One region of the Paenibacillus sp. J22R232 genome, then DNA from elsewhere that is predicted to be linked to it. Evidence: riboswitches for the same ligand, from Rfam matches in the RefSeq annotation. Region 1 holds a riboswitch; each other region holds the start of a gene.
What was found. Region 1 has a riboswitch for cyclic di-AMP ahead of AC0YN3_RS11640 (hypothetical protein). Riboswitches for the same ligand answer to the same signal wherever they lie in the genome.
Positions count from the first base shown of each region.

Region 1 (7,745 bases):
TGATCAAACGCTCCGCATCCTCTTGCAATGCAATGCCAACGAAAATAACTTCCTTCCTGCGCAGCGGCCCTCTTAGGCTCTGGTTCCGATCCCATGATTCCAGCCGTTCATCTACGTCATCAGCAAGCTCGCGCAGGGCGAGCTCCCGCAAGGCTATTAAATTTCCAGTCGTAAAAAAAGCGGAGAGCGCCTGCTCTACTTTATTCCGGTCATATATTTTCCCTTCCTTCATGCGCTGCTGCAGCATCTGCGGTGTCACGTCGATCAGCTCCACCTGATTAGCGGAGCGAATGATCGCATCCGGCACGGTTTCTCTAACGCGGATTCCCGTAATTTGTTCAATCGCGTCATTAAGGCTTTCAATATGCTGAACGTTCATGGTTGAGATAACGGATATGCCGCTATCCATCAAGCGTATGACATCCTCGTATCTTTTTTTCCTTACGCTTCCAGGCATATTCGTATGGGCCAGCTCATCCACCAGCACGACATCAGGGTTCCGGCGAATGATCGCTTCTACATCCATCTCTTCCAGCTTCGTTCCGAGATATGAAATCACTTGGCGGGGGATAACGGGAAGATCCCCAATTTGTCTCCTCGTCTCCTCGCGGCCGTGCGTTTCGACTAAACCGATCACGACGTCTACGCCTTTCTGCAGCAGCAGATTAGCTTCGGCCAGCATCCGGTACGTTTTTCCGACACCGGGAGCAGCACCGATGAACAAATGGAAATGCCCCCTGCGAATAGACTTTGCTTGCTGTTCCCTTTGATCCGGACTGACTCTGCGAAACAACCCTTTGGCACCATCTCGCCTGTGCTTAACCGGCAATATCCGTTCCCCCTCATGCTCCGCACGGTCAGCCATAAGAAACAGATCGACCTGCCTAAGCCTCCGCAGCAAGCCGAGTGCAATGGATCCTTGCTTGAACTGCTGCCATCTGCTCTGCTTCGAATGGCCCATTACGATGCGGGTCACATGCTGCTCCTCCGCATAGGAAGCAAGCTCAGCGGACAACCGGCGCCGATTAAGCAGGGGAAGCTCCTCGAATGAGCCTCCTACTTTAATCGCCAGCTTTTTAATGGAAGCTTTAAATGCCTGTTCGTCCTTGGTCAGCTTTCGGTGCGGAGGCATGAATGACACAACGACGACATCGCCGCCCAGCCTTCTGGCAATCTGCTCTCCTCTCCTTACATATAAGGAACCGTTCCAATGGTATTGCGCGGTCACCAATATTCGCTCCGACGCTCCGGAAGGACCGGAGAGCCCAAGCTCCTCGCGATGCTTCTCCAGCGATTCGTTCACGCCTTCCGCAACGAGGCGAAGCGCCAGCTCTCGAAGCACCGCCAAATTCCCGCGCTGCGCGATTGCAGGCTCCGGACTGCCTTTCAGCCTGCCTTCCTCGAACCGCTGCAGCATCGTTTCAGGCGATACATCGATTAAACGAACCTCATCAGCCAGCTCAAGGGTGTTCGCAGGAACGGTAGCCAGCGGACGTACGCCAGTCCATCTGAACGCTTCCTCATCTATGCCTTCCAGCTCGTAGACATTAATCGTCGTTACCACGCTTATGCCGCGTCCGATCAGAAACTGCACTTCCTCCAGCCTCGTTCGGAATCCAGACCCATTTTCGTTCAGGTGAGCCAATCCGTCAATAAGCACCGCTTCCGGATTGCGCGCAGCCAGCGTCTCCACATTCAGAGCCGCTTGCTCAAAGGGAGCTGCCAGCGCAATCGTTTCTTCGCTCTGAGGCATCGGCAGCGCGCATAGCACGACGTCAATTCCCTCCTGCATAAGCTGCAATCCTTCTCTAAGCATATGGTAGGTTTTCCCCGATCCGCTTACGGAGCCGACGAGTATTTTGAGTCGGCCCTGATGCAGCTTGGCAATGGACAGCAACAGCTCCTCCGGTGTTTTCTTCCTAAAGGAAGCCATCCTTTTATTCTCCCAATATAGCGGATAAGGCAAGATTCAGCTTCAGCACATTGACCCGCTCATCGCCGAATACGCCTAGGTCTCGGCCCTCCGTATGCTTCTCAACAAGCTGCTTCAGCACGTCGGCCGGCTCCCCTGTCAGCTTGCTGATTCTGGCGATTTGCACCATGGCTGACTGCGGCGTAATATGCGGATCGAGACCTGAGCCCGAGTTCGTAATGAGTGCAATCGGCAGCTCCGATACCGGAACATCCGGGTTCTGCAGCCTCCATGCTTCGATAGACGCGGCAGTGCGCTCGATCAAAGCCGGATTCGAGGGCCCGAAGTTGTTCGAGCCTGAGCCGGCAGCGTTGTATTCGATGCTCGATACGCGGCCTTGAAACCATTTCGGATCTTTAAAGCTTTGTCCGATCAGCTCTGAGCCAACCACCTGACCCGTTTGGTCTTTTATTAAGCTTCCTGCTGCTTGGCCCGGAAAGAGCAGCTGCGCTGCTCCCGTGCTTACCAGCGGATAAACGATCCCGCATATTACCATGAACAACAAGCTGATGCGTAAAGGAACAGTGATCGCCGATAGCCTAGAGGAACGCGGATCTTCATTCTTATAATCATTCATATCGTCATGCCTTCTCTCTAATTAATGTAGGATTAAATCCACAAATGGACGGCAAAATCAATAAGCTTAATGCCGACAAACGGAACAATCACGCCGCCAAGGCCATAAATGAAAACGTTTCGGCTTAGCAGCTTCGAGCCGCTCATCGGTTTGTACGCTACGCCTTTAATGGCAAGCGGTATGAGAAGCGGAATAATTATCGCGTTGAAAATAAGCGCCGACAAAATCGCGGAGAGCGGCGAGCCCAGATTCATTATATTAAGCACGCCCATCTCGGGAATGGCGAGCATGAACATGGCCGGTATGATGGCAAAATATTTGGCGATGTCATTCGCGATACTGAAAGTAGTGAGCGCTCCCCTTGTCATCAGCAGCTGCTTGCCAATCGCGACCACCTCGATTATTTTGGAAGGGTCGGAATCGAGATCGACCATATTAGCCGCTTCCTTCGCAGCGATCGTTCCGCTATTCATGGCTAGGCCCACATCGGCTTGGGCGAGTGCGGGCGCGTCGTTCGTCCCGTCCCCTGTCATCGCTACCATTTTCCCTTCGGCCTGCTCGCGGCGGATGACCGCGATCTTATCCTCGGGCTTCGCTTCCGCGATGAAATCGTCTACCCCTGCTTCACGGGCGATTGTTGCAGCCGTTAACGGATTATCCCCCGTGCACATAATCGTTTTGATCCCCATCTCGCGAAGCTGGTCGAAGCGCTCCTTCATGCCTGGCTTTACCGTATCCTTCAAATAGATAACGCCGAACATCCGGTTATCGACTGCTACGGCAAGCGGCGTACCGCCTAATGTCGCGATCGTATTCGAGATTTGCTCCAAATCGGGGGGGATGTCGCCGCCCTGCGCGGCAACCCATTTCCTAACCGCATCAACGGCGCCTTTCCTGACGCGTCTGCCGTCTGCGAGATCCATGCCGCTCATTCGCGTCTCCGCTTTGAACTCGACGAATTCCCCGCCTGCCGCAAGCGCTGCATCATAGCTCATTCCCTGCTTCTTCGCCCATTCCAGCACGGAGCGCCCTTCAGGCGTTTCGTCCATGAGAGAGCTGATGGCTGCCCACTCCGACAAGGTCTCGACGCTGCTTCCGGCTACCGGCACAAGATCGCTCGCCATCCGGTTTCCGAAGGTAATCGTTCCTGTTTTATCAAGAATCATCGTATTGATGTCGCCAGCCGCTTCAACCGCCTTGCCTGACATCGCCAGTACGTTGAACTGCGTAACCCTATCCATGCCGGCGATGCCAATCGCGGACAATAAACCGCCTATCGTCGTCGGAATCAAACAAACAAGCAGCGCAATCAGAATGGGGATCTCCAGCTCAATGCCGAGGTAGCTCGCAATTGGCGCAAGCGTGACGACAACGATTAGGAAGATGATCGTCAAGCTGATCAATAATGTGCTCAGCGCGATTTCGTTCGGCGTTTTCTGGCGTTTGGCACCCTCAACCAACGCAATCATCCGGTCAATGAAGGATTGTCCCGGCTCGCTTGTCATACGCACCTTAATTTGATCGCTGACTACCCGTGTCCCACCAGTTACCGAACTAAAATCCCCGCCTGCCTCTTTAATGACAGGAGCAGATTCTCCAGTGATCGCGGATTCGTCTACGGAAGCAAGCCCGGCAATGACCTCTCCGTCGCCAGGTATCATTTCGCCTTGCGACACAATGACGATATCTCCCTTGCGAAGCTCCGTTGACGATACGACGGTTACGGCTTCGCCAACCAGCTTATTCGCGCTCATATCCTGCTTCGATTTTTTGAGCGAGCTCGCTTGCGCCTTGCCTCTGCCCTCCGCGATTGCCTCCGCAATGTTAGCGAACAGCAGCGTAAAGAGCAGAATGAAAAACACGGCGATATTGAAACCCATCGCAGCCTGCGATTGAAATAACCGAGGGAATACGATCATTAGCAGTACGATAAGCGTGCCTGCTTCAACGACAAACATAACCGGGTTTTTGATCATGACAGCTGGATTCAGCTTAATAAAGCTCTCGCGGACTGCCTGCTTTAGCGCACCAGCAGACAATGCGGTATTCGTCTTGTTTCGATTCATTATCGTTCACCTCATCCGTTAGCGGAGTGTTAGAAATTCTGCGATTGGACCAAGCACAATGACCGGCAGGAAGGTCAGGGCACCAATTAAAAGCACGGTTCCGATTAACAGGGCCGCGAACAGCTTATTGTCCGTTCGGAAAGTCCCGATCGTCTCCGGGACGGTCTGCTTGCGCATGAGCGAGCCTGCGACAGCGAGCATCGCAATCATCGAAATATAGCGGCCAAACAGCATCACGAGGCCGGTGCTTATGTTCCAGAACGGCGTATTGTCGCCTAATCCCTCGAATCCGGAACCGTTGTTAGCTGCGGAGGAAGTGAATTCATACAGCACCTGGCTTATCCCATGGAAGCCTGGATTCGTAATCGCGCCATGCCCGAGCTCCGTCAAGAACGCAATTGCGGTTGGCACTAATATAATAAAGGGATGTGCGAGAATGGCTACGGCGATGAGCTTCATTTCCCGCGGCTCTATTTTGCGTCCCAAAAACTCCGGCGTTCGCCCTACCATCAAGCCGCATATGAATACGGCAAGAATGGCATACATGAGCATGTTGATTAAACCGACGCCTTTGCCGCCGAATACGACGTTCAGCATCATTTCACCAAGCGGCACCAAGCCCCCTAGCGGCGTCAGCGTGTCATGCATATTATTGACCGTACCGGTCGTGGCTGCGGTCGTAACGGCCGTGAAGAGCGCCGACTGGGCAATGCCGAATCTGACCTCCTTGCCTTCCATGCTGCCTTGCGATGCATCGATGCCAAGCGCGCTCATCGCCGGATTCCCTGCTTTCTCGGACGTATAAGCTACGCTTAGGAAGACGAGGAACAGACACATCATCGCGCAAAAAACGACCCAGCCCTGCTTTTTGTTTTTCGCAAAAAGACCGAACGTATAAGGCAGCGCTGCGGGCAGCGCCCACATCGACAAGATTTGAATCACATTCGTAAGCGGGTTGGGATTCTCGAACGGATGAGCGGAGTTGACGCCAAAAAATCCGCCGCCGTTCGTCCCAAGATGCTTGATTGATTCGAGCGATGCAACGGGACCAATCGCAATCTGCTGCATGGCTCCCTCAAGCGTTTTGACGGTCAACGTCGGATCAAGCGTCTGCGGCACCTGAAGCGCAACGAGAACGAGCGTAATGATAAAAGAAAGAGGAAGAAAAATTCTCGTATGCGCTTTGACGAAATCCTCGAAAAAGTTTCCGAGCGTTTTCCCTTTGCTCGTTATCCCGCGGACGAATGCAATCGCAACCGAGAAACCCGTTGCAGCTGACGTGAACATCATCATCATGATGACCGCCATTTGAGAGAAGTAGGACAAGGCACTCTCGCCGCTGTAGTGCTGCAGATTCGTATTCGTAATAAAGCTGATGACCGTATTGAACGTAAGCGTCGGCTCCAAGCTTCCCATGCCGTTCGGGTTGAAGGGCAGCGCATGCTGCAGCCGCAATATCACATAACTGAACGCGACCAATATCAGATTAGTGGCCATAAAGCTAAGCGCATATTTTTTCCAGCCCATGCCCTCTCGCTTACGAACGCCGATTAAGGTAAAGATAAGCCGCTCGGTGCCGCCAAATATGCGGTCCAGCCGGTTCTGCTCATTGGAGAACACATGATAGACATAAGTGCCGAGCGGCTTAACCAGAAGCACGAGCACCGCAAGCACGACAAGCATTTGTACGATATCCATCGGTTTAAATCCTCCTCTATTAAAACTTCTCCGGATGTAATAAGGCATAGATCAAGTACACGAAAACAAACAATGCCATTATCGCCACGACTATCATTCGCGCTCGCCTCCTGATTGCCGGGTAACGCCATCGCACCAAGCAGCAAAGCCGTAAAATAAACCAAAGGCAACGAGCAAGGTAACAACCATAAATAAATCCTGCATGGAAACGCCTCCTGCGCTATTTGTTGTTTAATAAGAAGCTTACTTCTCCCGTTTGGGAGAAAACGATATGGCTTGCGCCTAGTCCCTTGTATATGGCTCTAGGATTCCATTGCTGCGTAATGACATAGATAGGCTCCGACGTCCAGCTGCGGCAGCATTGCACAAAGCGGCAGCTAAGGGCGAGACTGCTCTCGAAGATGAATACATCCCTGACCCGAAATGCGGGCGGAACCCAGCTATTGCGATCATTGGTATTGATGAATATCACATCCGTAATGCCATGCTTGCGAAGCTGTTTTGCCTCCTGCTTGCTATTCGTCAGCACGGTGAACTTCAGCCGGCGGAACTGCAATGCTCTTATGAATGATTGGCTGGCTTCATTCAAGCCTGCCACAATAATTTGCTCTTCCTCCACACGCTCTATCCTCCATTTGGTAAAAAAGGCAACAAAAAAGAAGCCTTGGGATAAGAGGTACACATCCCGCGGCTTCTTGACACCCACAGCTGAATAAGCTGCAGGCAGCGCGCTTTCTGTTGCCTCTCTCGAGTTCGCTTACGAGGTTAGCTGTCGGATTCGGGCCTTGAGAGTTGCCCTACGCTTGTATAGACAAGCGATTCACCCCATGAACGGCAATGCTTGCAAGCAAGCCGTTCGTTGGTTCCCCCGTTCCTGCTTCCGCAGGACTCAGCGTTGTTCATTCTGGTATTGCTTCAGACTTCAATCATTCCTCTCTCGAGCGACGCTTACGAGGTTAGCTGCCGGATTCGGGCGGTGAGAGTCGCCCTACCTTAACCGGTGTCCATGGCACCGGTCAAAGATTCACCCCGGCCGTGCGCTCATCCGACTCTCACATCGGACACGCGTACGGCGTTATCATTGGTTCCCCCGTTTTCCGTCTTCACGGAAACTCAGCGATCAGTCAATCAAAGCTAATTAGTAAATCCTGTATCGAATCTTACTCCTCGCCCTAATTGCTGTAAAGCATGCTTGCTGGCTAATTTAGTCAATATCCGACTTCTACGAGCGTTCGCAACGCTTACATTCTTCACAAACTCTGAATACCTCACTAAATCATCGTTTTACTCGCGTTTTTGAAAATAATTTCTCATGCTCGGATACCGCTAATCCGGCTAAATAAACAGACTATTCCAACCTTGAGATCGATGAAGCATCAGTGAGCATTTCCGAGAAAAAGATCGATTCCCTCGCTTTTTTGATGGCTTTTCT
Region 1 covers NZ_JBWDNK010000003.1:136,346-144,090, reverse strand. The annotation lists gene AC0YN3_RS11665 (histidine kinase) at 1-1,933, opposite strand, end outside; gene kdpC (potassium-transporting ATPase subunit KdpC) at 1,938-2,549, opposite strand; gene kdpB (potassium-transporting ATPase subunit KdpB) at 2,582-4,615, opposite strand; gene kdpA (potassium-transporting ATPase subunit KdpA) at 4,634-6,313, opposite strand; gene kdpF (K(+)-transporting ATPase subunit F) at 6,333-6,410, opposite strand; gene AC0YN3_RS11640 (hypothetical protein) at 6,534-6,932, opposite strand; cyclic di-AMP (ydaO/yuaA leader) riboswitch at 7,053-7,218, opposite strand; cyclic di-AMP (ydaO/yuaA leader) riboswitch at 7,243-7,442, opposite strand.

Region 2 (7,745 bases), on a different contig from region 1:
GTTCATATTGATAATGCTGTTGTATTTATCCGTTTGGCGTTTGTTTTCACGGTCGAACACGGACGAAGCAACATCCTCAGCCGATTTCTTCAAGCCTTTGATGTATTCCACTGCCTTCGGTCCCGCAACCATACCGCCGTAAATCGCGGAAAGCAGCGAGTTTGCGCCGAGACGGTTCGCGCCATGGTATTGATACTCGCATTCGCCTGCCGCGAACAAGCCGGGAATGTTCGTCATTTGATTGTAATCGACCCACATGCCGCCCATCGAATAGTGAACCGCAGGGAAGATCTTCATCGGGATTTTGCGTGGATCATCGCCCATGAACTTCTCGTAAATCTCAATGATTCCGCCTAGCTTAACGTCAAGCTCCTTCGGATCCTTATGGGAGAGATCGAGGTAAACCATGTTCTCTTGGTTGATGCCCAGCTTCTGATCGACGCAGACGCTGAATATTTCACGCGTCGCGATGTCACGAGGCACGAGATTTCCGTAAGCCGGATATTTCTCCTCAAGGAAGTACCAAGGCTTGCCGTCTTTATACGTCCAAATCCGTCCGCCTTCGCCGCGTGCCGATTCCGACATCAAGCGCAGCTTGTCGTCGCCCGGAATAGCGGTAGGGTGAATTTGAATGAATTCGCCGTTCGCGTAGTTAACGCCTTGCTGATAAACCGCGCTCGCAGCAGTACCTGTATTAATAACCGAGTTCGTTGTTTTTCCGAAAATAATGCCAGGGCCGCCTGATGCTAGAATAACCGCATCCGCACGAACCGTGTGTACTTCCATAGAGCGCAAATCCTGCGCCGATACGCCGCGGCAAACGCCGTCGTCGTCTACTACTGCGCCAAGGAATTCCCAGTGCTCGTATTTATTCACAAGCCCTGCTGCTTCCCACCGGCGAACTTGTTCATCCAGCGCATATAGAAGCTGCTGTCCAGTCGTTGCGCCAGCGAATGCCGTACGGGAATGCTTCGTGCCCCCGAAGCGACGGAAGTCCAGCAAGCCCTCCGAGGTACGGCTGAACATAACGCCCATCCGGTCCATCAGGTGGATAATGCCAGGTGCTGCATCACACATTGCTTTGACCGGAGGCTGGTTCGCAAGAAAGTCTCCGCCATAAACCGTATCATCGAAATGCTCCCAAGGAGAATCGCCTTCGCCTTTTGTGTTAACGGCGCCGTTGATGCCGCCTTGCGCGCATACCGAGTGGGAACGTTTGACCGGCACAATGGAGAACAGATCGACGTGCACGCCGGCTTCAGCCGCTTTAATGGTAGCCATTAAGCCAGCTAGTCCGCCGCCAATGATAATTATTTTATTTTTAGCCATTACGCTTCGCTCCTTGTCTACAAACTAACCGATATTCGTAAGTGCCAAAGCCGCACTTGCCGCTTCCGCGAATTCATCGCCTCTGAACGCGACAAGCGAAAGGATAAACAGCGCTGCAACGATAACAAATACGCCCATGCAAATATAAGAAGAAATACGCTGTGCTTTCGGGCCGATCGTAATGCCCCAGCTGATCAGGAACGCCCAAAGGCCGTTGCTGAAATGGAATACGGCTGCCAGTACGCCAATTACGTATAGCACGAAATATGTCGGGCTGCTCGCGATTTGATTCATCGTAGAGCCAAGCTCCTCATGCGTGATGTTGCCGAAGTATACTTGCATCCGCGTCTGGTATACGTGCCAGAAAACGAATACAAAAGTAATAACCCCGGTAACGCGCTGAGCCGTGAATGCCCAGTTCCGTCCGTATTTGAAGCGTCCCGTATTCGTATTCGATTGGTAAGCGACGTACAAGCCGTAAATACCATGAAACAATAGCGGGAGGTAAATGCCGAAAATCTCGAGCAGCGGCAAAATAGGCAAGCTGTTAATCAAATGTACGCCTTTGTCGAAGCCTTCCGGTCCGCGTTCAAACGCCTGGTAGTTGGTCAGTCCATGTACGACGATGAAACCGCCGAGTGGAATGATCCCGAGAAGCGAGTGAAGCTTGCGCGAGAAATACGAGTTTCCTTTCATGTCATTCCTTCTCCTTTCAAAACTGTGAGTGCTAGCATGCTTTTTTTAAAATATAAGAATGTATCGGACAGCCGTTTATACATTGCTTATATTTCAGCGCAAACGGAATGCCCCGCTGCCTCACGGCAGCAACCAGCCCTTTACGCATGGCAAATCATTCTACATTGTAACCCCAGCATGTACCCCCGTCAACAAAAGTCGACACATATTAGCCACACTTCCCATCCTACTCCTTTTCAGCTTATAATGGAATTGCTTATTTTTTATAATTTCTTATAACAAAATGACATAAGGAGCGCAACCAATGAATGAAGAGATGCATGTCTTTACCGTAATAGTCGAGCAATCGAGCATGAACAAAGCCTCTGTGCTGCTCAATCTTTCGCAGCCTGCGCTCTCTCGTAAAATCGCCAAGCTCGAGCAGGAGATCGGCTCTCCCTTATTCCGCCGCATCGGCAAACGGCTAGAGCTGACCCGCATTGGTCAGCTGACCTACGAATACGCTCTCGAGCTGCGACAGCTGCATCGCAAATATTTGCAGACGGTATCGGAATTCACCTCAACGGGTCACACTACCCTTACGATCGGCGCAAGCTTAACGACCCTGCAAACGACGCTTCCCGATCTCATTCAGCGCCTAACCTCTACCCATCCAGAAATCGACATAAAAGCGATAACCGGCAAGACGCATGAAATCGTCTCGCTTGTCCGTGACCATAAGGCTGATATCGGCATCGTAGCTTCGAGCATTGAGGATTCGACATTAAGATGCATTCCCTTATTCGAGGACCACCTCTCGCTTGTCCTGCCGCGCAATCAAGTGATTACCGACAAAGGTGCGCTTGGCATACAGGATTTGACCGGCATGCCGATGATTCTGTTCTCCAAGGGCACCTGGTACCGTCTGCTTACGGACGAGCTCTTCGACAAATACCATCTCCAGCCGGATGTTCGAATGGAGATCGATTCGTTCGAAGCGATCCTGCGTCTGCTTCATACCTGCCGCGCTGCGACGCTGCTGCCGAAATCCTATATGCGAAGCCAGCTTCTCGAAGACAACGACCTTGTCATCGTACCGATTCGGGAGCTCGAGGATACGAAGCGGACAACCTCGCTCATCCATGCGGATTCCGCAGCGCTTAGTCCATCCGTCCGGCTTTGGATCAATGAGCTGGCAGCCCGTTTCCCTACCAAAAAGGACATCAGCCTTTAATAGGCCGCTGTCCTTCAGCATTTCCAATTATAAGCTTCCAAATCCGTTCCGCTCTTAGACTATCGTATAACCGTCGCTTCGAAATCCTCGATTTGCTCATTTGTACCGATTATGACCATGACATCTCGCATGGCCAGCACATCGGTCGCCGTCGGCGCAATAATGATGCCGCTCGGCTTATTGATCGCGACGATGCTGCAGCCGAATCTGGCGCGAGGATTTAGGTCATGCAGCGACTTTCCATCCAAACACTGCGGTACCGCGAGCTCTGCGATCGTGTATTCCTTGGAGAGCTCGATATAATCAAGTAGATTCGGAGATACAAGCTGATGCGCTACCCTAATCCCCATATCGCGCTCCGGATATACGACTCGGTCAACGCCGATTTTCTCCAGGACACGTCCGTGCAGCTCGCTCATCGCTTTGGCGACAACCTGTTTCACGCCTAAATCCTTAAGCAATATCGTCGTCAGTATGCTGGCTTGAATGTCGTCGCCGATGGCAACGACTCCGCAATCGAAATTTCGGACGCCGAGCGAACGCAGCGTTTCCTCGTCGGTGCAATCAGCCGAGACGGCATACGTCAAGGCGCTGCTCATCTCCTGAACAGCCTCCTCATCCTTGTCGATACCCAGCACCTCATTGCCTAATTCAATGAGCTCCCGGCCTAAACTAGAGCCGAAGCGGCCTAAACCAATAATGACGAATTGCTTCTTTTTCATTCCCACTTGCGCAGTTCTCCTATCCAATCGTGATTTTGCCTTCAGGATGCCGGTACAATTCTTTTTCTGTGCGAGGCCCAAGCGCATAAGCAAGCGTTAGCGGGCCAAGCCGTCCAGCAAACATCGTTAATGAAATTACTATTTTTCCCACTATGCTAAGATCGGGCGTGACGCCGACCGACAAACCGACCGTACCGAACGCAGACGTAGCCTCGAACAGCAGCTCGATAAAAGCTTTATCCTCCGTCATGGAGAGAATCATCGTAACGATAATGACCAGCAGCAACGAAATTAAGGTAATTGTCAGTGCTTTGAATATCCGGTCCTTGCCGAGCCTGTAACGAAACAGCACGATATCCTCGCGCCCGCGGATCATCGCAATAACGGCACCAACCAAAGTAGCGAACGTCGTCGTTTTTATACCGCCGCCCGTTGATCCTGGGGATGCGCCAATAAACATGAGGATGATCGTGAAAAACATGGTCGCTTGCCTTAGCTGCGTATAATCGAGCGTATTCGCGCCAGCCGTCCTTGGCGTTACCGACTGGAAGAAGGAGGCTAATATTTTGCCGCCCCAATCCAATGAGCCCAGCGTTTTAGCATTTGAAAACTCAAATAGGAATATCACGATGGTGCCGACGGCTATTAGCGTTCCGGTCGTCGCGAGAACGACCTTGCTATGCAAGGATAGCCGTTTGTTTTTGCGGTATTCCATCAAATCCGACATGACAACGAATCCCAAGCCGCCGGTTATAATCAACAGCATCGCCGCTAGGTTCACGACCGCATCGTTGACATACAAGGTGAGACTGCGATAGTCACCAAAAATATCAAAGCCAGCGTTATTAAAAAGCGATACGGCGTGAAAAACACCAAAATAGATCGCTTTGCCAAGCGGCATATCGAGTGCAAAGCGAGACGCAAACAGCGCTGCTCCTATGAGTTCAATCGATAAAGAATAAATAATAACCCGCCGAATAAGCTTGACTATCCCCTCCATGCTCGACTGATTCATCGCTTCCTGAAGCAGCAGACGCTCGCGCAGCGAAATTTTTTTGCGAAGGACGAGCGCGATAAGCGTCGCCATCGTCATAAAACCCAAACCGCCAAGCTGGAAAAGGCACATTAAGATGACCTGGCCCGCCACAGAGAAATAGGTGCCTGTATCCACAACGACGAGCCCCGTCACGCAAGTTGCCGAGGTTGCCGTGAACAATGCGTCCATGAACGGCAAGCGCTCGCCAGACGCAGAAGCAAAGGGCATGGATAATAATAGAGCTCCCAGCAATATAATAAGCGCAAACCCGCTGACCAGTATGCGCGGGGGTGACCATTTCAACACGTTAAAGTCTACCTTCATCCATTGTCCTTCTTCTGCAGTGTGTCATTATGGAGCACTACCTATATTTAAGCATAAAAAAAAGCACTGAAACCCAAGTGCTCGTGCGATGAGTTCTGTTCCATTTACGCCTTCGAGGTTAGCTGACGGATTCGGGCCTGGACAGGCAGCCCTATTCTATCGATGAAGATTAAGTTTCACCGTAGAAATTCACCCCATGCCGCCGGATCAGAAGCGCTGCTGGCTGCAGCAGGCTGAACGATTCCGACAACTTTATGGTTCCCCCGATTTCCTTAGGAAATTCGGCTATGCTATTCGATTAGTATGACGTTAACGATTATAATCCCAAAGCAGTCACGATATAAAGCTTATATTAATGACAAACAAGCCGATTTTGGACCAAAAAAGGGCAAGTAGAAGCTACAGCATACATCAGGCTTGTCGGATATCGTTATTTCGCTTGATCTTGAGAGCAAACGTGCTTTTCTATTGGATAATTCAGGGATTGGTATGTTAAGGTAATGGAATACGTAACTTATAAAAAGGATAGTAGAGGTGAACCGATGATTGATTCAATTAAGTTAAATGAATGGAAACGTTTTCTATGGGCAGCGATTGCATGCTTTATTATTTTCGCGGCTGTTGAAATCGTACCGATGATTTTTTCCATTAGCAACGGTGATTTGAATACGAAGGTCATTGAGAAGGAAACGGCTGAAAGCAGGGCCTCCGTGTTCGCTGCGAAGCAATCAGGGCTCCAGGTGAAGTCCGCCAAGGCTGTCCATCAAACCGATAAAGTCATAAACGGCTACTTATCCAAGCACGAGCTCATCAAAGCCTATAGCGACAAATACGATCAAAGCTTCCCGACGGACACCTACCAAGTGGAACTGAAATTTGACGGGGGCGGAACGGGCTTCGTCTATGTACATATGCAAAGCGAGAAAATCGTAGCTTGGAACTTTATGCTCGACGGCCAATCTCTGTCCGATGCTGAGCTCAACAAGGAGGTTCCTGTTTTTCTGGCAGGCCAAAGCCTAGACGCGCAGTCATTCAAGGAGCAGGAATTGCTTGGGAACGGGGGATGGCATGGCGAAGCGCCGGCCGGTTACGCCATTGAAGAAGCCCTTCTAAGCATTCATATTAAAGGACAAAATATCAATGGCCAGAACGTCATAACCAAATACAAGCCAGCCTTTGTCGCACCGGCCGATTATATCCAATACGTGAAGAAACAGGATAAGCTTGCCGGCTTCCTCACAGGCATCGGATACATGTTTATGAGCTTTGTCCTGTTTGTATTAGCCATCGTCTACGCCGTCCTTTACCGGAAGTTCACTTCCTTTAAATTCGGCATTATTTTGACCATCGTCTATTTTATTACCTATATCATCATGAACTTGAATGTGCTGGACGGCATACGCGCATCTTTGGGCGAAACCGAGTTAGCCAGCCAAACCGTCTTGTTCACTGCGATCTTCACCGTATTGCTGACCATTCCGATGGCAGGGTCCATCTACATTTCGATAATTGCCGGAGATGGCCTTTGGAAGGCGCAAGGGCGTGCATTATGGCCTCGATTCGGCCAAAAAGGATACGGCAACCACGTGTGGAGAAGCGTTGGACTCGCTTATCTATTTGCCATTATCCTGTTTGCAACGCAATCCGTCATATTCATCTTGCTTAAGCTGACAATCGGCACTTGGGATACGACCGACGCCACGCAATCTCCTTACAATATGGGCATCCTTTGGCTCATGCCGGTGCTCGCTTGGGCTGCCGCCATATCCGAGGAAGCCGTTTTCAGATTTTTCGGTATCGGATTATTCCGCAAATGGTTCAAAAATACGTTTGCAGCCGCTTTATTGCCGACTTTGTTCTGGGCGCTCGGCCATGTCATGTATCCGTTTTATCCGTCCTCGACCAGATTGATTGAGCTTATGATCATTGGATTGATGTTCAGCTTTATTTTCGTCAGATACGGATTCATCACGTCAATGTTCACCCATGCTATTTTTAACAGCGTTGCAGTTGGCCTGTCCCTGCTTACCATCGGTACCGCTCCGAATATCATTTCGGCTATCTTCTTCTCGGTATTGCCAGTTATCATCGCGTTCGCTCTCAAATATTTCAGCCACAAAAAAGAGAAGAAGCCGCCGGTTACGACGACTCCTCCCCTAGAGCAGCTATAATTTGCGAAGCTAATTTATCCCCAATAGACAGAGGCCGGAAGTCTTCGACTGAGGCCTCTTTTATTTTTTTGATGGAGCCGAAATGCTTAAGCAGCAGCTTCCGGCGTTTCTCTCCGATGCCCGGGATCGAATCCAGCTTCGATTCCACCATCGATTTGGCCCGCTGCTCGCGGTGAAACGTAATGGCGAACCGATGCACTTCGTCTTGGATGCGCTGGAGCAAATAAAACTCTTGGCTATCGCGCGGCAGCGGA
Region 2 covers NZ_JBWDNK010000002.1:792,480-800,224, reverse strand. The annotation lists gene sdhA (succinate dehydrogenase flavoprotein subunit) at 1-1,329, opposite strand, end outside; gene AC0YN3_RS09910 (succinate dehydrogenase cytochrome b558 subunit) at 1,354-2,025, opposite strand; gene AC0YN3_RS09905 (LysR family transcriptional regulator) at 2,330-3,238, shown strand; gene AC0YN3_RS09900 (potassium channel family protein) at 3,298-3,960, opposite strand; gene AC0YN3_RS09895 (TrkH family potassium uptake protein) at 3,980-5,320, opposite strand; cyclic di-AMP (ydaO/yuaA leader) riboswitch at 5,413-5,617, opposite strand; gene AC0YN3_RS09890 (lysostaphin resistance A-like protein) at 5,863-7,491, shown strand; gene uvrC (excinuclease ABC subunit UvrC) at 7,460-7,745, opposite strand, start outside.
Region 2: it holds a riboswitch for cyclic di-AMP, as region 1 does, so the genes downstream of both, AC0YN3_RS09895 (TrkH family potassium uptake protein) here and AC0YN3_RS11640 (hypothetical protein) in region 1, are expected to answer to the same signal.

Region 3 (7,745 bases), on a different contig from region 1:
ACGCTTTTAAGCTCCAGTCCCGTTTCAGCAGCTATCTGCTCGTACGACTTATCTTCCATATAATAAGCCATGACGACCTCGCGATAATTATTCGGCATCTCGCCTACCCGGTCTCGGATATGCTTCCGATCCGCTTGTTCGATCGCCACCACCTCGGCAGCGGGCATAACCGCGTTATCCTCCTGCTGTTTTTCCGATAGGGTGTCGCTGTCCCCAAGCTCTTCCGGCCTTCGCGCCCTGCTTCGTTTGAAATCAATCGACCGGTTAACGGCAATGCGCGTTATCCATGTTTTCAATCCATCTAATCGGCAATCCGGAAGGGAGCGATAGATTTGCAGCAGCACTTCCTGCGTAACGTCCTCCGCATCATGCGGAGAATGAAGCACTGCGAAGACTGTTCTATATATATAAGGACCATAGGCTTGCACAAAAGGGCCATAATGCTCGGGCCCGCCCCTCTGCACCGCCTTGATCCAATCTTCATCTTGAATGTCGCTCCCCTCCTTCCCAATCCAATAGACGCCAGCCAGTCCCTCTTCCCCTGCACTGCCGTCAAAAATAATTTCATTCATTGCGCAAAAGCGTCCGCTCACGCAAAAACCTCATCATTCGCAAGGCGTGCCCCTACGAACGATGAGGTTCTTATCCTTTATTACCACTAGCGCATCTTGCTTCTTGCCGCTGCTGCGCTTTCCTACCCGCCAAGCGACTGCTTAAGCTCTTCGGGAGAGCGGTCCCACCATTCTTGGTTGTGCTCGACCAGAAGCTTCCGCAGCGCCGCTCTCTCTGCCTCGCCAAGCTCAGTCAGGTTATAGCGACGTTTGATGGAATGATCCAGCTTATTAACATGGTCGGCTAAAATTTTCCATCCGCGGCGCGCCTCGGAATCAATCAGCATCTCGCATGCCGTTGCGCCGGCGTAATATGACCCTTCCTCGTTGCGGTCAACGGCTACCCAGACGATCCAGCACTGGCGCCCGTTCGGCGTATCCTCTTTGTTTGGCGTGAACTTGATGCCGCGCTCTACCTTGCTTTTGGCATGCATGGCCCCGACATCGATATAAGCGACTCCGTCATCGATAATGACACAGGATACGGCGCTTAGATCGATCGTGCCTGCACCAAAGCCTTTATGTTGTTTGCTGCTCACTACGTTGAGCGACAGTGATTTCTTTTCCTTTTTTTCCGGCTGAGCCGGCTGTCCTTGTTCTTCCGTCATGCGTATTCACACCTTCCCCATACAATAATTCCATTTTAGCTAATAATCATCGAAAAGCAAACATATACATGCTGTAGATGCTTGTCAACGGGAGGGAAACGTTCAATGACTCCACGCTATTTCAAACGAATTTTACTCGTAATACTCGCAGTCGTCATGCTCGGCTTATCGGTGCACTACGGCTTCGGGAATGCTTGGCAATCCCAATATACTTATGCTTTTGCCCCCGCCGCCAAAGCCAAGCAAGCACCTGCTCCTGCGCCAAAATCGGCCAAGCCGCCTACCGTGCAGGAACCAAACACCGTCATGACGCCAAAGCCGCAGGAGCTCAGCAATCGTGTTGTTGAGTACCATATTAGCGTGCACTTGGTCGATGATGCCAAGGGATTGAACGGGGACCAAACCGTCACTTGGAATAACCCCGGGAAAAAAGCGGTGTCCGAGCTCTACTTCCATCTATATCCGAATGCCTTCCAGTCCGATCAATCCACGTTCATGAAGGAATCGGGAGGCAAGCTGAGGCAGGATGAGGCAACGTTGAACAGCAAGGGCTACATGAAGCTGCTTACGCTCGAGACGCTCGATGGCGAGAGCCTGCTGCCTCGCCTGCAATACGTTCAGCCTGATGACGGCAACGATAATGATTTTACCTTGGCCAAAATACGGCTGCCTGAGCCCGTAGCCCCGGGCAAATCCGTTACGCTTCGCATGGGCTTTGAAGTAAAGCTGCCCGAAGTGTTCGCCAGAATGGGCTATTCCGGAGATTTTGTCATGGCGGGGCAATGGTTCCCCAAAATTGCAGTCTATGAGCCGACCGGCACACGCGGACGAACGGCTGAAGGCTGGAATGTTCACCAGTATCATGGAAACTCCGAATTTTACAGCGACTTCGGCATTTACAGCGTAAGGATTAAAGTGCCGGAAGCTTACACCGTGGCCGCGACCGGATTTCAGACCAAGCCCATCGAGATCAAGGATCAAATGAAGGTCTATCAATTTTATGCGGATGATGTGCATGACTTTGCATGGTCGGCCTCGCCCGATTTTGTCTATGAAGAGACGGCCTATTCCGATACGGGCATACCTGGCGTACGCATAAAGCTCTATCTTGATCCGTCGCATGCCGCCTTGAAGGACCGCTACATGCATGCTGCCAAATCAGCTCTCTCGAGCTACGCCAAATGGTATGGCGAATATCCCTACAGCACGCTGTCGATTGTCGTACCGCCTAAAGGCGCAAACGGCGCCGGCGGAATGGAATATCCTACCCTCATCACGGCCTTCGCTGCGGAGAAGCAGAATCCGGGCTACGACCTGGAACGTACAGTCGTTCATGAGATCGGCCACCAATATTGGTACGGCATGGTCGCCTCCAATGAATTCGAAGAAGCCTGGCTGGATGAGGGGTTTACGTCCTATGCCGAGGATAAGGTAATGGAGACGGCTTACGGCGTAGAATCCAATCTGCGCGTGGAGGCCAGCTACATGACCGATCCCGCCCCTCTGAAGCAGCCTTCGTGGGCTTACGGCAGCCACTCGCAATATGCCGAAAACGTCTATATGCGGGCCAAGCTTGTGCTTATCGGCATCGAGAATCAGGTCGGCTCCCGAACGATGCAGAAAATTCTGCGCACCTACTTCCAGAAGTATAAATTCAAGCACCCTACCTCCTCCGATTTCCAGCGGATCGTGGAGCAGGTGACCAAGACCAAATGGCATGAATATTTCAGCCAATACGTATATGACGATCAGATGGCTGACTTCTCCATTGAATCCATTCATGTCCGTCCTGTCACGCAGGATGGCGCCAACATGTACGAGTCTATCGTCCTTGTCAAAAAGAACGGCGGCACCAATGGCGACATAAAAATTCTCATGCGCTTTAAAGACGGCTCCGAGGTCACGAAGCTATGGCATGCAGAAGAATCGCATATGCAATACAAGCTCCTGCACTCCGCTCCGCTCGAATGGGCGATGGTTGACCCCAAATACAGCAACGTGCTCGATAACAAGCTCATCAACAACTATATGCAGGCCCAACTGCCCGAAGACACGCGAACGAGATGGAGCCTCGGCACGGTCAAGCTGATTGAAGGCCTGCTCGGGTCGCTGAGCTGGTAAGTAACTGCGTTCAAGGAGCGATAAACGATGAAGATACATGTGAAGCAAGGCTGGCAACTGGCAGTCAAGCATTTCTACCTAGTCATTTTATTATTTCTGTACCAGCTGCTCTGGGGATTTTTTCTCTACCGCTTTATCGATTCGGTCGTGTCGCCTTTGCTGCGAAGATTTCCGGGCTCTTATCCGTCCGACACGGCAGCCGAGGTCTTCATGACCGAAGCGCAGTTCCAGCTGTTCAAGACCGATATTATCTCTCCTTACGTATGGATGCTAGGAGGCCTTTTGGCGGCAAGAATGCTGCTCACCCCACTATTCAACGCCGGGCTTTTCTACTCGTTCAATCAAGCGCGCTCAGACGGCAGCACGCGCTTTCTGGAGGGCATCAAAAAAACGTGGAAGCCGGTCGTCCTGCTATACTGGATAGAAGCCGTACTATCCCTTGCGCCTGCTTGGTATGTACTGCCGCGTTCGTTAGACGCTCTCCTTGAGAGCAGCTCCACGACTGAGCTGCTGCAGGCCGTTCTTCCAGGGGCCGCATTGTGGCTGCTCTGGGGCACCGTGCTGCATTTGGTGTTCCTCGCCATGCAGTTCGGCGCCGCATCGGGAGAAGGCGTGTTCCGTTCCCTGTGGCGCGCGCTCCGCAACTTCCTCTCCTATGCGGCCATTTCGCTCATCATGTGGGGAATCGGCGCTGCTGCCGGGCTCGTGGTAACGAGCTTATCCATGCTATGGGCTGGGCTGTTCGCGCTCATTCTGCATCAGGGCTACCACCTCGTTCGCACGCTAATGAAGGTGTGGACGATAGCCGCTCAGTACGATTGCCTTCAAACCAAACAGCTTTAGCGCGAATAGGCCTTCAACTCCACGAATGATGTGGGGATGAAGGCTTTTTATTTGAAATTGCAGCGCAACTAAATGATGTCATTTCTGTATAAATAGGTGTATGAAATTAAAAGTTGGAGGATAGACGCAAATGATGCGTAAAAAATTGGTAATCCTATCTATGGCCCTGCTCCTTGCCGGCGGTTCAATCGTTGCGGCAGACAAATTAATGCAGAAAGTTACGCTGCTTTACAATAATAAGCAATCGCCGGAAGACGGTCTTCTTGTCGACGACAAAGTGTATATCAACATTCGCTCGTTATCCGACTCCTTGCAGGCTTTTATCCAGTGGAAAGGCAGCGAAAAGAAGCTGGTCATCCAAAAACCGAATGTCCACATGTTTATGATGAACGAAAAAAGAACCATGTTCGGGCAAGTTGAAAAGGGAAGCATCCAGAAGTTCTTGGTACAAGCGCAAATCGACAATCTGAATGTAGCGATAACGGAATTCAAGGTCACGCTTACTGATCCTAACGATAAAGAAATAACGATCGACAGGCGCAGCCAAGCGGATGATGATTTCAAGGAATTTGTCGAGAAGGATACCTTCTGGTTCAGCTCCAAGCTTGTCTCATATGATTTCAAATACGCCGGAAGATACAAGCTCCGCTTCTGGATGGAACAGAAGAATGCCGAGCCTCAGCTGATATCAGAGAAAATCATCACGGCCAAATAGAACGCCTTACTCAAGCGAAAACTTACGAATCACAACAAAACCTCTGTTCATTCAGAGGTTTTTTGTATGAAAATTTTCTAATCTTTTTCTCGCAAATCATTCATTTACCGCCAATTGCGGGACTTTAGACTTGTCTACGCCATTCACAGCCGGAGGACAAATCGGTATATTTTACAAGGTATTCACATAATTAATGAAATTGAGTTAACTCGTTTAGTAAGAAAGAACTACTAATGATCGTTTATCTTACACAAAAAACGGTTAAACGAAGGAAATAGTCAAAAGGTTACATGAGAATTATTAGAATTTGCAATTAAAGGCAGGAGATCAATGAAAATAATCGAATAATTCTCAAGAGCAATAAAAAACGGCCTAATTCCCTATCGGGAAACGGGGGAACCACTCTGGGTGAATTGATTCCGACGTCTGATTTATCGCAGCGCCTGAGGAATCATAGGGAACCTTCAACCGAACCCCACAGCTAACCTCGTCGGCATTGGAAGGAGTTTCACAATTGAAAAAGATTACCGCAATACTCCTGGGTCTCGTTCTCGTGCTCGCTTTCCAAGCGGGAAGCGCTTTCGCAGACTCAAAACTGAACGGATTCATCAATGACGTTATTGGTAGTCCGTACAAAAGCGGCGGAACAACGTCGAGAGGTTTTGATTGCTCCGGTTTTACGAGCTATGTGTTCGATAAAATGGGCATCGATCTTCCACGCACATCCGGTTCGCAAGCAAAATCAGGCACGAAGGTCGCTAAGGCTGACCTAATTCCGGGAGATCTTGTGTTCTTCGACACAGTCGGTGGCAATAACAGCACCGTATCCCATGTTGGCATTTACATCGGAGACGGCAAGTTTGCACATTCTTCCTCCAGCCGAGGCGTTGTGACAGACAAACTTAGCTCCTCTTATTATGAAGACCGTTATGTGACAGCACGTCGTGTCATGGACGCGGATTCTTTCCAATCGTATGCCGACGCACAATAGAGCAACCTATCCCCTCTCTTAGAGAGCTGCAAAGGTAGACTCAATCAGCAAAGCCGCAGTTTTTTGTCCTCTGACGACAAATGACTTGCGGCTTTGCTGTTTCATTTCAAGCTGATTGCAGTAAGCATGCTGCCGCATTCAGGGAAGGAGAAATACCCGATGTATCTGTTTATTCACCGCAAGGATCTGCGTACCTCGGATTTGCGCGCTTTCGATTATATAAAAAGAAAACATACGCAAGGCATACATTTGCTGATCATAGACCCCATCCTCATCGGAGAGGGCCGGCTGACAAGCCATAGCGGCCGCAACTTTATGGCGCAAGCCGCTTCCTTGCTCTACAGCTATTCCAGCGCCGGGAAAGAGCTTCACGTGCTCTACGGCGATCCTGCTGCGATAACGGAGTCGCTCCTGCTTGCCCATCCTATCGAGGAGGTTATCGTCCATACGGACTATACCCCGTATTCTAGGCAGCGAGACGACCGGATCGGACAAACTGTTCGCCGCTTAGAGCGCCGATGGATGCCTATTGCCGACGCGCCGCTTGCCGATCTTGAAGCCTTCCCTGCATACGCAACGAGATCGGAACCATATAAGGTATTTACGCCATTCTACCGAAAGTGGAGCAGCTTTATGCTGGAGTCCTACAGCCCCATAGGCAGCACCACAATCAACGACCTCTCCACCTTGCAGGAAATAGACCAAAGCGCTTGCCATGCATTCGCACTTCCGGAAGCCGTATCCTGCGCGCTTGGAGGCACGAATGTGGAGGGCTCACCCAAATCGCTTGCTAGGCTGGATCGCTTTGTAAGGGAACGCCTTGCTTCTTACGCGGATGTCCGCGACGCGTATGCCCAAGATCAAACTAGCGGACTTGCGCGCTTTCTGAATACAGGAGCCATATCAGCACGCCATGCCTATGAGCTTACGCAAGGCTTGCAGGGATCCGAAGCTTGGATACGCCAGCTTGCATGGCGTGATTTCTACCTGTACCAGGCGATGTATCATGAAGATTTTTTCAAATATGAGCAGCTTGCTGATCTGAGCCCGCTAACAGGCACGAATTTCAAGGCGTGGTCGACGGCTGCAACCGGCATCCCAATCATAGACGCAGCCTTGACGCAATTGAACCGGACGGGTGAAATGCCGAACCGCTTGCGAATGGTCACCGCTATGTTTTTGACTAAAAACCTGCTCTGTCCCTTTACTCTCGGCGAGCAATATTTCCGGCTCCACCTAAGCGACTACGATAACACCCTTAACCGCGGGGGCTGGCTATGGTGCTCCTCGCTCGGCTACGACGCCGCACCTTATTTCCGCATTATGAATCCCGCGATCCAATCCCGGACGCATGATCCGAGCGGAAGCTATATTCGGCGCTGGCTTCCTCATCTGGACCATTTATCCGATAAAGAGATTCACCTGCCGCAAAGCGGCGCAATCGTGGACTTGAAGGCTTCGCGCGCCAGGGCGATTGAAGTGTATAAAACGATACTGAAATAAACAGCTAGCATTTCGTCCAAATATTGGACAAGCAAGTAAACCATTTCATGTATTTACTAATAAATAAACCTCCGTATTTGCTTTGAAACAGCAAATGCGGAGGTTTTTCAACTTTTTTAGCGGGTCATTCCATTTCACCCTTCGGCGTTTATTTCCCGCGTCTGCTTCCTGCCCAGAATGAGCATGACCGACAGCAGCAGAAGCATGCCAACCACTAAAGAGGTGATGTACCATAAAGTAGATTGCACATCGTATTGGTCCATGAACCAGCCTGTTACACGCGGAAATATCGCGCCGCCAAGGCCGCCGCAAGCTACAAGCAGGCTCGTCGTTCGTTCGGTCATCCCCGGAAT
Region 3 covers NZ_JBWDNK010000022.1:17,457-25,201, reverse strand. The annotation lists gene AC0YN3_RS30610 (RNA polymerase sigma factor) at 1-593, opposite strand, end outside; gene AC0YN3_RS30605 (YwhD family protein) at 695-1,219, opposite strand; gene AC0YN3_RS30600 (M1 family metallopeptidase) at 1,325-3,340, shown strand; gene AC0YN3_RS30595 (hypothetical protein) at 3,368-4,183, shown strand; gene AC0YN3_RS30590 (hypothetical protein) at 4,314-4,898, shown strand; cyclic di-AMP (ydaO/yuaA leader) riboswitch at 5,258-5,409, shown strand; gene AC0YN3_RS30585 (C40 family peptidase) at 5,413-5,889, shown strand; gene AC0YN3_RS30580 (FAD-binding domain-containing protein) at 6,049-7,392, shown strand; gene AC0YN3_RS30575 (MFS transporter) at 7,527-7,745, opposite strand, start outside.
Region 3: it holds a riboswitch for cyclic di-AMP, as region 1 does, so the genes downstream of both, AC0YN3_RS30585 (C40 family peptidase) here and AC0YN3_RS11640 (hypothetical protein) in region 1, are expected to answer to the same signal.